2 regions of the Alcanivorax sp. IL3 genome follow, and region 2 is predicted to be linked to the other one. Evidence: predicted binding sites of a transcription regulator. Region 2 holds the regulator's gene; the other holds the start of a gene.
The links. The regulator sigma-54, encoded in region 2, starts transcription at its own class of promoters, with help from an activator protein. The targets are predictions, from matches to a motif close to TGGCACNNNNNTTGCTNT.
Positions count from the first base shown of each region.

Region 1: the regulator sigma-54 is predicted to act here: its motif matches at 3,504-3,521, upstream of glnA (glutamate--ammonia ligase).

Region 1 is NZ_CP179931.1:3,263,112-3,268,939, reverse strand. Features, by position in the region: gene ACMG4M_RS15190 (inactive transglutaminase family protein) at 1-476, shown strand, start outside; gene ACMG4M_RS15185 (alpha-L-glutamate ligase-like protein) at 478-1,482, shown strand; gene ACMG4M_RS15180 (tRNA (5-methylaminomethyl-2-thiouridylate)-methyltransferase) at 1,852-2,949, shown strand; gene ACMG4M_RS15175 (sulfurtransferase TusA family protein) at 3,156-3,407, shown strand; gene glnA (glutamate--ammonia ligase) at 3,637-5,043, shown strand; gene ACMG4M_RS15165 (hypothetical protein) at 5,133-5,828, shown strand, end outside.
Region 2 is NZ_CP179931.1:975,006-980,833, reverse strand. Features, by position in the region: gene lptA (lipopolysaccharide transport periplasmic protein LptA) at 1-393, shown strand, start outside; gene lptB (LPS export ABC transporter ATP-binding protein) at 390-1,115, shown strand; gene ACMG4M_RS04640 (RNA polymerase factor sigma-54) at 1,379-2,845, shown strand; gene hpf (ribosome hibernation-promoting factor, HPF/YfiA family) at 2,885-3,187, shown strand; gene ptsN (PTS IIA-like nitrogen regulatory protein PtsN) at 3,204-3,677, shown strand; gene rapZ (RNase adapter RapZ) at 3,775-4,626, shown strand; gene ACMG4M_RS04620 (HPr family phosphocarrier protein) at 4,641-4,910, shown strand; gene mgtE (magnesium transporter) at 5,023-5,828, shown strand, end outside.

The DNA.
Region 1 (5,828 bases), 1.3 Mb from region 2:
TCCGGGAAACCCAGGTGATCTGGGGGGTGCTGCTGTTTACCTTCATCACCGCTATTGGCCTGTCGGTGCGCTCCTATCTTGAGCATTTGAAACTGCAGCTGTTGGCGCGGCTGTCCATTGTGCTCACCTTTGTGGTAATCCTGATGGCAGTCATCAGTCTGTTTGGCTATAAGTTGGGTGTGTCATCAGGGTTGTCGGTGGCACTGTTCCCCATGGTGATTCTGACCATGGTGATCGAGCGGGTTTCCATTGTCTGGGAAGAGCGCGGTGGAACCCAGTCCCTGAAAGTGGCGCTGGGTACCCTAGTGGCTGCGGTGTTGTGTCATTTGCTTATGGTATGGCCGCCGCTGGTCTATTTCGTCTTTACCTTCCCGGGTGTGCTGTTGTGCATGTCCGCAGTGATGGTGTTGATGGGGCATTACCGTGGCTACCGCCTCACTGAATTGATGCGCTTCCGGGCGATGGTGGAGCGCTGACATGTTCTGGTCCAAGACCCGCAAGGCCCTGCGTGCCCGTGGCGTAATGGGTATTAACCAGCGCAACGGTGATTACATCCTCCGCTATAACAAGCGCAGTCTGTATCCGCTGGTGGACGACAAGCTGCAGACCAAGCAGATGGCGCTGGATGCGGGCATTCGGGTGCCGGAGCTGTACGGTGCCATCGCCACCGAACAGGGAATCAGCACCCTGCACCGGGTGGTGGAAACCCATCGGGATTTCGTCATCAAGCCGGCTCAGGGTGCGGGCGGTGACGGTATCATGGTGATTGCCGATCGCTTCGAGGACTATTTCCGTTCCGCCTCCGGGCGCATCGTGACTACCGAGGAGCTGGAGCATCATATTTCCGGGATTATCTCCGGTATTTATTCCCTGGGCGGCCACCGTGATCAGGCCCTGATTGAATACCGGGTGCGGTCCACCGAGCTGTTCAATCGCATCAGTTTCGAGGGGGTGCCGGATATTCGCATCATCGTGCTGCAGGGTTACCCGGTGGCGGCCATGCTGCGTCTGCCTACCCGCCAATCCCAGGGCAAGGCCAACCTGCATCAGGGTGCTATTGGTGTGGGTCTGGACCTGTCCAGCGGCGTGACTCTGGGTGGCACCTGGCACAACCAGAGAATCGAGCGCCATCCAGACACCGCCAATGCGGTGGCCGGCCTGACCGTGCCGGACTGGGAAGAGTGTCTGGAGCTGGCCGCCCGTTGTTATGATCTGACCGGCCTGGGCTATCTGGGGGTGGATCTGGTGATGGACCGGGAATTCGGGCCGATGATGTTGGAGCTGAATGCCCGACCAGGGTTGAACATCCAGATCGCCATGGATGATGGTCTGCTGCGTCGCTGCAGTATTATTGAGGACCACCTGGACAGCCTCGGCAATATCCGTCGCCCGGTGGCGGAACGTATCGCGTTCTCCAAAAAGCATTTCGCCGTGGCCGGACCGGTGCCGGTTAGCGAACCTGATCCCGCCGTTACGCCTTGATTCTCTGAGCGCGCTGATCTGCCTCCCATAGCTGAAGATCAGCAGGTCTTTGGGATTCCTCGCACACAGTAGAGGCGGTAGCTGCCGTTGACCGTGGGGTTGTGCGGAAAGACCCGGTTCAATTCACAGGCTCAGGCCACTGCTCAAATTAGTTGTAGCGGGGCTTGGATCAGTGATTGGTGCTGTGCCCTCCGGCCAGGTTTTGGCATTTTGATTCCCCGATTATGCACGGACGCTGCCTGTCTTGAGGAGCCCTGCGTGCCCTTCAGGTGACAGCCAGGCCGGGGTGAAGGGTGCGTCAGGAGCGCGTGATTGCTATACTGCGCCGCCCATTTTTTGAGCGCCGATCAAGGCAGCAGGTTTTTTCACATGATGTCTTCTGTAACTGAGTCAACCCAACCGATTAAGCGCCGTGCTATCGCACTGGTGTCCGGCGGGCTGGATTCCATGCTGGCAGTGAAGGTGATGCAGGAGCAGGGGATTGAGGTGGAGGGCGTCAATTTCTTCACCGGTTTCTGTGTGGAAGGCCATACCCATGCCATCCGCAAGAAGGACAAGGACAAGGAAAAGCGTAATAACGCCCTGTGGGTGGCCGAACAGCTGGGCATCAAGATGCACATCATTGATATCTCCGAGGAGTACAAAGATGTGGTGCTCAACCCCAGACATGGCTACGGGGCCAACCTCAACCCTTGTCTGGACTGCAAGATTTTCATGGTTAACCAGGCCACCCTGATGATCAACAAGGCCCGGGAGTTGGCCGGCGATAGGGGTTTTGATTTTATCGTCACTGGCGAGGTGATCGGCCAGCGTCCGAAAAGCCAGCGCAAGGCAACCATGCCGATTATCAGCGCGGAATCCGGCGCGGACGAGCGTCTGCTGCGGCCGCTATGCGCGAAGAACTTGCCAGCTACCCTGCCCGAACGTGAGGGCTGGGTAGACCGGGAATCCCTGCACGATTTTTCCGGCCGCAGCCGTAAGCCGCAAATGGCCCTGGCCAAGAAGTTCGGGCTGGATGACTTTGCCCAGCCTGCCGGTGGTTGCTGCTTTCTTACCGACGAATCCTATTCCAACAAGTTGGCGGATCTGTGGAAGTCCCGCAACGAGCGTCGCTACGAGCTTGATGACATCATGCTGTTAAAGGTGGGGCGTCATATACGTCCGCAGCCCCATTTAAAGCTGATCATCAGCCGGGAGGAAGGCGAGAACCGTTTCCTGGAGGGGTATCGCTACCAGTTTACCAGCATTACCACAGTGAGCTGCCCGGGGCCTTTGGCCTTGGTGGATGGCAATTTCCAGAATGATGAGGAAATGCAGCAGGCGGCGGCGATCGTGGCCCGTTATTCCAAGGGGCGTTCGTCGGATGAGGTTACCCTGGAAGTGCGCAGCCCGGATGGTGTGGCGCGCCAGGTCACTGTAGAGCCATTTCACCCGGATGCAGTGCCGTTGGCCTGGAATGTGGGGTAAAGGCAGCTATGAGCTGTTGGCTGCGAGGAAAACAAAAAAGTGCTGCTGGGGTTGTGCTTCGTTTGGGGCGCGGCACCCTCTTTAGAAGCTAGAAGCTAGAAGCTAGAAGCTAGAAGCTAGAAGCTAGAAGCTAGAAGCTAGAAGCTAGAACCCAGAACCCAGAACCCAGAACCCAGAACCCAGAACCCAGAACCCAGGGATCCCTGATGACCGAAGCTGTTCATGAACTGGATGTGCGCCGCATGTTGTGCCCCATGCCGGTGATCAAGACGCAGAATAAGGTGCGCACTCTGGCCACCGGCGATTGCCTGCGTGTGGTATGCACGGACCCCGGAGCGCTAAGCGATATCCCTGCCTGGTGCCGTATCAACGGGCATCAGGTGCTGGAAACCGGCGAGGCGGGCAACGAGGTGTTTGTGGTCCTGCGGGTCGGCGAAGACAATGGTGCACTATTTTAGTGCCATAAAATGGTGCGGCGCACCACAATAATGCACTATGAGGTGCTATCTTTCCCCTGATTCTGTATTTTAGCGTCAAATGCGCTAAAAAAGGGCTGGCATGGAACTTGCCTCCCTATTGGCAAAGCAGGCCTGGTGGCCGAGAATACCGGCTCTCTGTTCTGCCCTGATGCGGGGCGGGGCCATGAGCCAGAGACAAACCCGCTGTTCCTTAGGAGGACGCACGACAATGTCTGAAAAGACCCTCAAGCTGATTAAAGAAAATGATGTGAAATGGGTGGACCTGCGCTTCACCGATAGCCGTGGTAAGGAGCAGCACGTAACCCTCCCCGTGGGCGAAATCGACGAAGATTTCTTCCAGGATGGCAAAATGTTCGATGGCTCTTCCATCGCTGGCTGGAAAGGCATCAACGAGTCCGACATGGTGATGATGCCGGACGACGAGTCTGCCGTACTGGACCCGTTCACTGATGTGGCGACCGTCAACCTGCGCTGCGACATCCTCGAGCCGTCCACCATGCAGGGTTATGAGCGTGATCCGCGTTCCGTTGCCCGTCGTGCCGAGGAATACCTGAAGTCTACCGGTATTGCTGACACCGCACTGTTCGGTCCGGAGCCGGAATTCTTCGTATTTGATTCCGTGCAGTGGAAATCCGACATGCAGGGTTCCATGTACAATATTCACTCCGAAGAAGCAGCGTGGGTATCCCACGAAGACTTCGAAGGTGGCAACATCGGTCACCGTCCGGGCGTGAAAGGCGGCTACTTCCCGGTTCCGCCGGTAGATAGCCTGCACGACCTGCGTGGCGCCATGTGTTCCGCCATGGAGCAGATGGGTCTGCAGATCGAAGTGCATCACCACGAAGTGGGTACTGCGGGCCAGTGTGAAATCGGCGTTGGCGCCAACACCCTGACTGCCAAGGCTGACGAAGTACAGATTCTCAAGTACTGCGTACACAACGTGGCTCACGCCTACGGCAAAACAGCCACCTTCATGCCCAAGCCGCTGATCGGTGATAACGGTTCCGGTATGCACGTTCACGTGTCCCTGGGTAAAGATGGCAAAAACCTGTTCGCGGGTGACGGCTATGCAGGCCTGTCCGACGAAGCGCTGTACTTCATCGGCGGCATCATCAAGCACGCCCGTGCCCTGAACGCGTTCACCAATGCGTCCACCAACGCCTACAAGCGTCTGGTGCCCGGCTTCGAAGCCCCGGTAATGCTGGCCTACTCTGCCCGTAACCGTTCTGCTTCCATCCGGATTCCGTTTGTGAACAGCGCCAAGGCGCGTCGTATCGAAGCGCGTTTCCCTGATCCGTCTGCGAACCCGTACCTGTGTTTCGCGTCTCTGCTGATGGCTGGCCTGGACGGCATCAAGAACAAGATGCACCCTGGCGATGCCATGGATAAGGATCTGTACGATCTGCCGGCAGAAGAAGCCAAGGACATCCCGACCGTGGCGCATACCCTGACCATGGCGCTGGATTGCCTGGAAGCCGATATGGACTTCCTGACCGAAGGCGACGTGTTCTCCAAGGATATGCTGGAAGGCTACATCGCCCTGAAGCGTGGTGAGGTTGAACGTCTCAACATGACCCCGCACCCGGTGGAGTTCGATATGTACTACTCCTGCTGATTTCCCCTGGGAAAGCTCGCAGAAAGAAGGCCCCCGCTAGTCGGGGGCTTTTTTTGTCTGAAGAAAGACGGTAATGCATATGGTGTTTTGTGCATTTTGCCCTTTTCATCTTTCCAGAGGCTGTTCAGAATCGAAAGAAAGAGGGAGGTGTCCAGATGCTCAGGTTGATAGCGGGTATTGCCGTGCTGCTTATGACGGTTGTGTTGCAGGCTGAAGACGGGATTGTCGACGAAGAGGGCGCTTCCGCCGCGCAATCCAGAATTTACAAGCAGACGATGCCGGACGGTTCGGTGCAGTTCACGGATAAGCCTTTGTCTTCAGGGGCAGAGCCCGTTGATATCCGTAGTGTGAACACTGTGGAGGGTGCGAAAAAGACAGTGCGCCCGGTGGACAGCGAGCTACGGAAAAGTGCGCCTCCGGTAGTTTCCCGGCAGGAGTATGCCGGTCTGGCGGTCTCCAGTCCTGAGCCGGGTGCGACCATCCGTAACCCGGTGGAGTCGATACCCATTGAAGTGGCCATCAAGCCACAGCTACAACCAGGCGATCGGCTGGAGTTGACGCATAATGGTCAGGTTCTTGAAGGAACTTCACTGGATCGGCCAGAGCGAGGCGCGCATCAAATTCAGGCTCGGATTTTGAGTGCCGAGGGTGAGGTCCTGATCGAATCTGAAATTGTTGAGATCTATATCCACAGGACAACGGTGGGGGATATCAAACGGCAGCAGCAGCCCTCGAACGGGGGTGATACCGCCATACGTCCTGGCACATCGCAGCGCCCTGTTCAG
Region 2 (5,828 bases):
GGCAAGCGGAAACTGTTTGCAGACGAAATGCGCCTGTTTACCCGCAATGGCGAACTGATCCGCGTGGAAGCGTCCGGCACCCCGGTGCGCATGGAAGAAGGTGAGGACCTGCAGGCCCACGCCAACAACCTGGTCTACGATATTCGCCAACGCACCCTGGTACTTACCGGCGACGCTTACATTGAACACCTGGGCAACACCTTCGAAGGCGCCAAGGTGGAGTACAGCCTGGATTCCAAGCGGGTTGACGCCAGCAGCGAAGGCGACAAGCGTGTGCGACTGGTGATCCCTGCCGAAAATCAGACGCCCAAGGAAGACACTCCTGCGGACAACAATACAAACGAAGAGGCGCCCGTAGAGCCCTCCTCCGAGGCGGAGCCAAACACCCTATGAGCCATTTACGTGCCCACCACCTGGCAAAAAGCTACAAGGGTCGCCGAGTCATCGAGGATGTCTCCCTGGACGTGGAGGCCGGCCAGATCGTCGGCCTGCTCGGCCCCAATGGCGCCGGCAAGACCACCTGCTTCTACATGATTGTCGGCCTGGTGGAAGCGGACGCCGGGCGAATCGACATCAACGAGGCGGATATCACCCATCTGCCCATGCATGGCCGCGCCCAGCGCGGCATCGGCTATCTGCCACAAGAAGCCAGCATCTTCCGCCGCCTGACCGTGGAAGAAAACATCATGGCGATCCTGGAAACCCGCAAGGAGCTCAGCAAGGCGGATCGCCACGAGCGCATGGAGAGCCTGCTCAAGGAATTCCATATCACCCATATCCGTGATTCCCTGGGCATGAGCCTGTCCGGCGGTGAACGACGTCGGGCAGAAATCGCCCGCGGTCTGGCCACCGACCCGGATTTCATCCTGCTGGATGAACCCTTCGCCGGCGTGGACCCGATTTCCGTGAACGACATCAAGGGCATCATCCGCCACCTGAAAGAGCGCGGCATCGGCGTGCTGATCACCGATCACAACGTGCGCGAAACCCTGGATATCTGTGACACCGCCTATATTGTCAGCGCCGGGCACATTATCGCCTCCGGCGACGCCGACACCATTCTCGGTAACCAGCAGGTGCGGGATGTGTACCTGGGGGCCGATTTCAGGCTGTAAACAAATTGACAGTTGATAGTGGACAGTTGACAGCTACGCGATAAAGGCACTTGGTTCTGAAGCCCTTTGAGGGCCGCGCCCAAACTTTAAACGCAGCCTCAGACATTGCAGATAAAGACAGGATTCCCCGCGACGCTGTCAACTGTCCACTATCAACTGTCAACTTTGCTCTCTAGCACACAACCATCATTGGCACAAATATTGCTTGCCTTATGCATAGGCTGTTATTCTCGTGTTTTGGGGATGACATCAGCCTGAGCAGTATGAAGCCAAGCCTACAACTACAAATCGGCCAGCAGCTGACCATGACACCGCAGCTGCAGCAGGCCATTCGCCTCTTGCAGCTATCCACGCTGGACTTGCGTCAGGAGATTCAGCAGGCAGTGGAAAGCAATCCGTTGCTGGAGCTGGCTGATGATTTCGGTGACGAATCCCTGCCTGACGCTGACGAAGAACGTCAGGACGAACAGGAGCTGGATACCGAGCGTGACGACGCTCTGGAAGAGTTCGTGGACGACGAACCCGGCATCGAAACGGAATGGGACGATGTCTATTCCGGCCAGACCAGCAGTGCCTCCAGCGCCCTCCCCGACGATGCCGACGACTGGCAACAACGCCATAGCATTGCCGGCAATCTTCAGGACCACCTGCTCTGGCAACTGAATCTGACCCCCATGAGCGATGTAGACCGCATTATCGCCATGACCATCATCGAGTCCCTGGACGATCGCGGCTACCTGACCGTCACCGTGGACGAGATCGTAGCGATGATGAACGCCCAGGATGACCTGCTCACCGAAGGCGACGAACTGGAAGCCGATGAAGTACTGGCAGTTCAGCACCGCCTGCAGCAATTCGATCCGGTAGGGGTCGCCAGCCTGGATCTGGCCGACTGCCTGCGGGTGCAGTTGCGCCAACTCCCCACAGACACTCCCTTTCTGGACTATGCCCTGGCCCTGCTGGGGCATCTCGCGCTGCTGGAAAAGCACGACTACGCCGCCCTGCGCCGGGTACTGCAGATCAGCGAAGAAAACCTGCTCGACGCGCTCTCGCTGCTGCGCACCCTGGACCCGGCACCCGGCGAACAGATCGGTGAAAGCCAGGTGGATTACGCGGTGCCGGACGTGATTGTGCGCCAGCACCAGGGACGCTGGCAGGTCAGCCTGAATGAGGAAGTGCTGCCCAAGGTCAACCTGCAGCAGCAGTACGCCTCCATGGCCCGCAAGGCCGGTGGCGAGGATGGTCAGTACCTGCGCAACTGCGTGCAGGAGGCCAAGTGGTTCATCAAGAGCCTGCAAAGCCGCCACGACACCCTGCTGAAGGTGGCCACCCGCATCGTTGAAGTTCAACAAGACTTCTTTGACTATGGCGAGGAGGCAATGAAACCGCTGGTTCTGGCCGAGATTGCTGATGCCGTCGAGATGCACGAATCGACCATCAGTCGGGTCACCAACCAGAAATACATGATGACACCCCGCGGCGTCTTTGAGCTCAAGTATTTCTTCTCCAGCCACGTGGGAACAGACGGCGGCGGTGAGTGTTCCTCCACCGCTATTCGTGCCATTATTAAGAAGCTGGTCGCTGCCGAGAATCCCCGCAAGCCGCTTAGCGACAACAAGCTGGCTAGCTTGTTGAACGAGCAGGGGATCAACGTGGCGCGCCGGACAGTCGCCAAGTATCGTGAGGCGATGAGAATACCGTCATCCAGCGCCCGCAAGCGTTTGGTGTAGGCGCCGGGACGGCCCAACGAGCAGGTAAAGGAGTCAGCCATGCAAATTAATATCAGCGGTCATCACCTGGAAATTACCGATGCTTTGCGAGCCTACGTAGGAGACAAATTCTCCCGTCTTGAACGGCATTTCGACCAGATTACCAGTGTCCAGGTGATTCTTTCTCCGGAACCCAAAACCCACAAGGCAGAATCCACCATCCATATTTCCGGGGCCGACGTCTTCGCCACCGCTGAAGCAGTGGACATGTACGCTGCCATCGACAAGCTGACGGACAAGCTCGACCGCCAGATCCTCAAACACAAGGAAAAGGCTGTCAGCCACAAGCACGGCGGCCACTGAACCCAAAGCGACAATTATGCGAGTTCGCGAACTACTCACCGAAGCACGCACCCATAGCGAGGTGCAGGCCAGCAGCAAGAAACAGCTGCTGGACCAGGTTGCGCAGCTGGCCGCGGCCGGCTGCGACAGCCTCAACGAACAGGAGGTCTTCGATGCCTTGGTAGCCCGGGAAAAGCTGGGCTCCACGGGCATCGGTGAAGGCATCGCCATTCCTCACTGCCGTCTTGGTCACTGCCAGCAACCCATCGGGCTGCTGCTGAAACTGTCTACCCCCATCGATTTCGACGCCGTTGACGGTCGTCCGGTAGATCTGGTTTTTGTGCTGCTGGTTCCCCAGGAAAACCCTGAACAGCACCTGAAAACCCTCAGCCACCTGGCTTCCCTGTTCAACCACGACGATTACCGTGACGAACTGCGATTGAGCAAGAACGATCATCACCTTTATCACACCGCCGTGGAATCCGAAGCGGAGCTGCGACTGGCATCATGAAGGAACGCAACACGCTTTCAGGCATCACCCGGGATATCCCCTCGTCTATCAATTTTGCGTGTCAACGTGCGGCAAATAGCATGCAAGCGGTGCAACCATGAAACTCACCATCATCAGCGGCCGATCCGGCTCGGGGAAAACCACCGCCCTGCAAGCCATGGAAGACCAGAACTACTACTGCGTCGACAATCTGCCGGTGGGCATGCTCCCGACACTGGCGGAGCAGCTTGATCAGGGTGAGCTACCCATAGAACGAGCGGCAGTAGGCATTGATGCCCGCAACCTGCCCACCCAGTTGCTGGCCTTTGATGCCATCCTTGATGCACTACACCAGCAGCAGGTAAAGACCGAAATTATTTACCTGGATGCGGACGACAGCACTCTGCTGAAGCGCTTCAGCGCCACCCGGCGGCGTCACCCGCTGGGCGCCCAGCAGGGCTCCGTGGAGGCAGCCATTCAGCATGAGCGGGAATTGCTCTCCAATATCCGCCTGCGTGCCGACCTGGTGATCGACACCAGCAACTATGACGTTCACAGCCTGCGCAACCTGATGCGCGAGCGGGTAGCCAATCGCAGCGCGGCCCTGTCCCTGCAACTGGAATCCTTCGGGTTCAAGAACGGCTTGCCCAACGATGCCGATCTGGTGTTTGACGTGCGAGTACTGCCCAACCCGCACTGGCGGGCCGACCTGCGGCCCTTTACCGGCCGCGATGACGCCATCATCGATTTCCTCCAGCAGCACCAGGCCAGCCACGACATGCTTGATGACATTCATCATTTCGTAAAACGCTGGCTGCCGGCGTTTGCTGACAGCGATCGCAGCTATGTGACGGTCGCCATCGGCTGCACCGGTGGCCGCCATCGTTCGGTATTCATTACCGAGCAACTGGCAAAACGGCTACGCAATGAGGGCACCACCCTTCAGGTCCGCCACCGCGAACTGGATTAGGCTTCCACCACTCAATGATCGAAAAGCAACTGGATATCATCAACAAGCTTGGCCTGCATGCCCGTGCTGCCGCCAAGGTGGTCAGCGTGGCCTCACGCTATGAAAGCCGCATTCACGTCATTCACAACGGCAACCCCATCGACGCCAAAAGCATCATGGGGTTGTTGATGCTTGGCGCCGCCAAGGGCACCAGCGTTACCTTTCAGGTTGACGGCAACGATGAAACCGCCGCCATGGAAGAACTCACCGATCTGTTCGGCCGCCGCTTTGACGAAGAAGAATGAAAAAACAGTTGATAGTTGATAGTTGACAGTTAACAGTTAGGGGCTCGCTCGCGGCCAGCCTGTTTTTAGCTGTCCACTGTCAACTATCACCTGTCAACTGCCTGTCCTATTTATGCCCGCCGATACCAGCCGTAGCCAACAGCACCACAAAATCATCAACCGCGCCTTGTCCAGCGGCACCTATACCCAGGTCCGTCAGCTGTTCAATAATCTGCCCGGTGCTGAGGCGGCGCATTTGCTGGAATCGTTCCCTCCCCGGGAACGGGAAATTCTCTGGCAACTGCTGAGCAAGGATCAGGAAAGCGAGGTCCTCCAGTATCTGGGCGAGGAAGTGCGGGTTGAGCTGCTGCGCAATCTGAGCACCGACGAGCTGGTCTCGCTGGTGGAAGAGCTGGACACCGATGACCTGGCCGACCTCCTGCAGGAATTGCCGGACCACGTTACCAGCCAGGTCATGGCCAGCCTGGATGAACAGAATCGCGACCGGCTGGAACAGGTAATGAGTTACCCGGAGGATACTGCCGGGGGCCTGATGAACACGGATGTGATTACCATCCGCCCGGAAATCACCTTCGAGGTCGTACAGCGCTATCTGCGTCGGCGGGGTGAAATTCCCCGTACCACCGATAACCTGGCCGTGGTCAATCGCCGCAACCAGTTTATCGGGCTGCTGCCGCTGACCAAGGTCCTGATCAGCGACCCCGGCACCACCGTGCGGGAGGCCATGATCACCGACGCCGAATCCATCCCTGCCACCTTGCCCGCTCATGAAGTCGCCAAGATCTTCGAACGTCAGGATCTGGTAACCGCACCGGTGGTGGACGAAGACGGCATGCTGGTCGGCCGGATTACCATTGATGACGTGGTCGACGTGATTATCGAGGAAGCCGACCACTCGCTGATGAGTATGGCCGGTCT